DNA from 2 places in the Gordonia otitidis genome. Region 2 is predicted to be linked to the other one. Evidence: riboswitches for the same ligand, from Rfam matches in the RefSeq annotation. Region 2 holds a riboswitch; the other holds the start of a gene.
What was found. A riboswitch is a leader RNA that binds a small molecule or an ion and turns the genes downstream of it on or off. The one in region 2 is predicted to bind thiamine pyrophosphate.
Positions count from the first base shown of each region.

Region 1: linked by a shared signal. The riboswitch ahead of LK459_RS22520 (3-oxoacyl-ACP reductase) and the one ahead of thiC (phosphomethylpyrimidine synthase ThiC) in region 2 are both predicted to bind thiamine pyrophosphate.

Region 1 is NZ_CP085974.1:4,979,071-4,981,524, forward strand. Features, by position in the region: gene LK459_RS22515 (Gfo/Idh/MocA family oxidoreductase) at 1-794, opposite strand, end outside; TPP riboswitch at 866-962, shown strand; gene LK459_RS22520 (3-oxoacyl-ACP reductase) at 956-1,729, shown strand; gene LK459_RS22525 (hypothetical protein) at 1,753-1,965, shown strand; gene LK459_RS22530 (GNAT family N-acetyltransferase) at 2,215-2,454, shown strand, end outside.
Region 2 is NZ_CP085974.1:1,390,560-1,393,013, forward strand. Features, by position in the region: gene LK459_RS06320 (GNAT family N-acetyltransferase) at 76-423, opposite strand; gene LK459_RS06325 (hypothetical protein) at 763-936, opposite strand; gene LK459_RS06330 (hypothetical protein) at 933-1,262, opposite strand; TPP riboswitch at 1,321-1,431, shown strand; gene thiC (phosphomethylpyrimidine synthase ThiC) at 1,425-2,454, shown strand, end outside.

The DNA of each region.
Region 1 (2,454 bases), 1.5 Mb from region 2:
TTCGGCCGGCCCACGAGCTGATCAAGGAAACTGAGCAATGCCGTTCTGGCGTCCGGGCCGGACGCCTCGACGACGAGGTCGTCGTCCACCCGCAGAGTCCCGTCGTCGACCCGATAGAGGCGACCGACATCGTCACGCGCCGCCACATGGAATCCGAATGCGACTTCTGCGAACACCTCGACATGGACCTCCGCCGCTCCGACATGCAGCAAGGCGCGCCCACCGCTGTCACTCAATCCATCAGTGGCTGAATAGAACTCAGTGTCGATCACCTCCACTTCCGTATTCGGCCAGATGAGATCAATGAGGTGAGTCAGGTGTATCCCGAGATCGACAAACGATCCCGATCCTCCGCTGCGGGGATCGACCATCCACGACGCGTCGCCGTCGAACACGCCACGACGTCTGCCGTCGTGTCCGAAGGTGAACGACGCACTCACTGGGGGCGCTGCAAGGAGCTCCAGGAAGCGCGCCACGGCAGGCACGTGGTGTAAGAAGAAGCCTGTCGCCGTCGGCACGTCACGCAGCGTTGCCGCAGCGACCAGAGCCTCGTCCTCGGTGCGGCCCAACGGCTTTTCGACGAAGCATGCGACGTGCGCACTCGCCACCTCGCGCGCCTGGCGCAGGTGAGCAGTGGTGTTTCCGTTCAGGATCACTGCGTCGACGGAGGCGAGACAGTGAGGTGTCTGGTCCGCGGGGATGACATCGACCATCCCTACGGCAGGATGTGCGTCGAGAGCAGCGAGATGGTCGCTGACGTGGACGTGGGTTCCACCCCACAAAAGAACTCGCACGTCTTCACGCTACGAGTTCTGTGCGGTGCGTGCGTCGTGCTTGCGTTCGCCGCCCGAGTGCGATCTGATGACCGACTGACACGGGGTGCCGACACGAGGTCGGCTGAGATCACACCCGTCGAACCTGCTCCAGCTAACACTGGCGAAGGGATGGTCTGGAAATGCCTGTGGCGCTACCACTTTCCGAGCATGTCGTGATCATCACCGGAGCCGGGCGGGGTCTGGGTGCCGCCATCGCACGTGCCGCCTCCGCCGAGGGCTCCCGAGTGGTGATCAATTACCGGAACAGCGCCGACGCGGCGCTGGCACTCGCCGACGAACTCGGGGATCGTGCCCTCGCCGTGCGCGCAGATGTCACCGATCCCGCAGCCGTACGCACCATGGTCGACGAGGCGAGCGCGTACTTCGGCGCACCGATCACCGCGGTCGTCAACAACGCGCTGCCCGATTACTCGTTCAACGGTGACGCCCGGTCCACCGCCGACACCCTCACGACCACTGAACTCGACGCACAGTTCCGTGGGATCGTCGGCGGCGCGCTCACCGTCACGCAGTCCGTTCTCCCCGGCATGCGGGAAGCCGGCATCGGACGCATCGTCAACATCGGGACGAATCTCGTGCAGAACCCGGTCGTCCCCTACCACGACTACACCGCGGCCAAGGCCGCACTCCTGGCGCTGACACGCACCCTGGCCGCCGACCTCGGGCCCGACAACATCACCGTCAACATGGTCTCGGGCGGGCTGCTGCGCACCACGGACGCGAGCTCCGCCACACCGCCGGAGATCTTCGACGCGATCGCGGCGTCGACCCCGCGGCGGTCGGTCACGACTCCCGAGGAATTCGCCGACGCGACACTGTTCTTCCTTTCGCCGTGGTCGAGGTCCGTGACCGGCCAGAACCTGGTGGTCGACGGCGGTCTCGTCAAGGACTGACCGATCGCAGGCATACTGCGACCATGAACATCGACTACCGCGCGGGAAGTTTCACCGTCTTCGACGCCGCAGGCAACGGCACGAGATTCGACGGCGACAGCCACAAGTGGGAGATCACCGACGGCATGTTGATCGTCAACTCCACGACGACCACCGGCGACACCGGTGCGATGGCCTACGAAGTCACCGAACTCCGTGAGGTGTTCGCGGGATCGTGGCGCCTGCAGATCGAATGACGGCACACAGCAGGAGTGCCGGGCAAACGACGGTTCGACGCAGCGGGCGAGAACTACACTGATATGCATGGATGCTCATATGACTGCGCCCGCGTGTGACAACCCCGACTGCACCTGTGGTCCCGAGTGCCAGTGCGGGGACAACTGCACGTGCGGCAAGAAGTAACGCCGATCTCGTCGAACCGTTCGGTCGAGGTCGGATCCGTCGGGAACACCGACAGGTCAGACGCGGATAGCGGAGCACGACAGGTGGTCGTCGAACTCGTCTCCGATCCCTCAGAGGCTCCCGACGTGGCCACCGTTGCGGCAGCGACCTTTCCGCTCGCCTGTCCCCCGCATTCGGCACCCGGCGACATCGCCGAGTTCATCCGAACCAGCCTCGACGCACAGTCCTTCGCCGACTACATCGCCAGCGACCAGAGTGACGTCCTCGTGGCGCGCACCGGAGAAGGCACGATCGTCGGCTACTCGCTGGTGCACCATCGACCC
Region 2 (2,454 bases):
ACGCCGAACCTACGCCGAGTCATCTACGCCGGGCCTGTGATGCAGGCCCGGCGTTCTGCTACTCCCGCCTGAGTCTCAGGCTGGCGCGAGCTGTACCACGCCGGGGTGACCGTCGAGGTAGTGCTTGGTGAAGGTGCAGACCGGTCGGAGTTGCGCACCCTGGCTCCGGGCGAAGCCGATCACACTGCGTGTGAGACCCGTTCCGAGTCCGTGGCCGGTGTACTCGTCGTAGAGCACGGTGTGCAGCACGGTCAGCGTCGTCTGGCCGTCGACTGTCTCGGTCGAGTAGCCGAGGACGCCGACCAGGTCGCCCGCGACCCACAGTTCGAATCGGTCCCGGGTCGGGTTGTGCACGACCTGCGCGATCTGTTGCAGTATCGATCGCGCCGATTGTGTCGGCCGTTGATGATTCTTCCGGTGCATGCCTCGTCCATCCCCTTCCAGGTTTCGTTCGCAGCGTCTGCGCAGCTCACGACGCTGCGTCCGGTTCCCCTCCGGGCACCACTGTATGTGATCGCAGTCACATCGTAACCTGCGGAACCGTAGGTTCGCCGACTTTGAGCCGACATCGTCGTAATCGTGACGGCGCCCCCCACGACCGTTCACCAGGGATTCATCGTTCCGTGATGTACGCCGCGCGCTCGTAGGCCCACATCACGACGCCGCCACTCCGACGGCCCGCCGGTATCCGCGCATCGCGCAGAACACCAAGAATCAACGCGAATCCTGCAGCCCAGCCGAGGGTCAGACACACCGGCGCCACTACAAGCAGGTGAAGAAGACGATCGGCGATCCCACCGCGAAGAACAGGAGTCCACTACGGGTTGCGGACCCGATGCCCCTCCGAGTGAGCACCGCGAACGCCGTGGATCGGGTCACCGATGTCCGTAGCGGCGGCGCATCGACCAGTCCGGCGAGCTCCGCGGCCGCGGTCATCGGGCAACTTCCTCAGCAGCAGAACGGTTCTCGTCCGTTAGTTGGAGGAACACCTCGTCGAGCGAAGGCCGACGGAGCGCGATATCGAACACCGCAAGCCCCTCACTGCACAGCGTCGATGCGACCGCGACGACCGTGTCGAGTTCACCCGGCGCCCCGACGACGAGGACGGGCCTCGGTTCCGCCGAGGTCGGCGCGTCGAGGAAAACGTGATCGCGCAGCGCGCCGCGGGCCAGCGAAACATCCCCGGCGTCGAGCAGAGTGATCTCGCAGATGGCCGATCCCGCTTGATGTTTGAGTTGTTCTGGCGTGCCGCGCGCGACCACTGTGCCCGGTTTCGTGACCGACGGGCGTCGAGCCAGTACAGTGAGGAACGCACGACAACCGAATCAACGCGGGGGCTCTCACGTGACCGAGGGCTGAGATGGCGGCAGGCGGCCGCCGACCGCATGAACCTGTCCGGGTAATGCCGGCGTAGGGAGAATCTCATGGGCACACCTGTATCCACGCACACCGTCGACACCGACATCCTGACCACCGGCCCGATCGTGGGCAGCACCAAGCACTACCTCTCCGTCGGCGACCTCCGTGTCCCACAACGACGCATCGCTCTCACCAACGGCGAACACCTCGACGTCTACGACACCTCTGGCCCGTACACCGACGACACAGCAATGATCGACGTCGAGGCAGGACTCGCACGCACACGCGACGAGTGGCAGCGGCCCGAGCCGGTCGACGGGGCGTCGACGCAGCTGGCCTGGGCACGGGCCGGAATCATCACCGACGAGATGCGATTCATCGCCGCCCGGGAGGGCGTCGATGTCGAGTTGGTGCGTACCGAGGTTGCGGCGGGTCGAGCGGTCATACCCGCCAACCATCGCCATCCCGAATCCGAACCGATGATCATCGGCAAGGCATTCGCGGTGAAAGTCAATGCGAACATCGGGAATTCGGCAGTCATCAGTTCCATCGCAGAAGAAGTCGAGAAGATGGTGTGGGCGACTCGCTGGGGTGCCGACACCATCATGGATCTGTCGACCGGCGACGACATCCACCTCACCCGCGAGTGGATCATGCGCAACTCCCCCGTCCCGGTCGGTACCGTCCCGATCTACCAGGCACTGGAAAAGGTCAAGGGTGATCCGACCAAGCTGACGTGGGAGATCTACCGCGACACGGTGATCGAGCAGGCCGAGCAAGGCGTCGACTACATGACGGTGCATGCGGGCGTGCTTCTCCGCTACGTCCCACTGACCGCGCGTCGGGTCACCGGAATCGTCTCGCGGGGCGGTTCGATCATGGCCGCATGGTGCCTGGCCCACCACGAGGAATCGTTCCTGTACACGCATTTCGACGAGCTGTGCGAGATCTTCCGCCGCTACGACATCACCTTCTCGCTCGGCGACGGACTGCGGCCGGGGTCCATCGCCGACGCCAACGACGAAGCGCAGTTCGCCGAGCTACGTACCCTCGGGGAACTGACAGGGATCGCGAAATCCCATGGCGTGCAAGTGA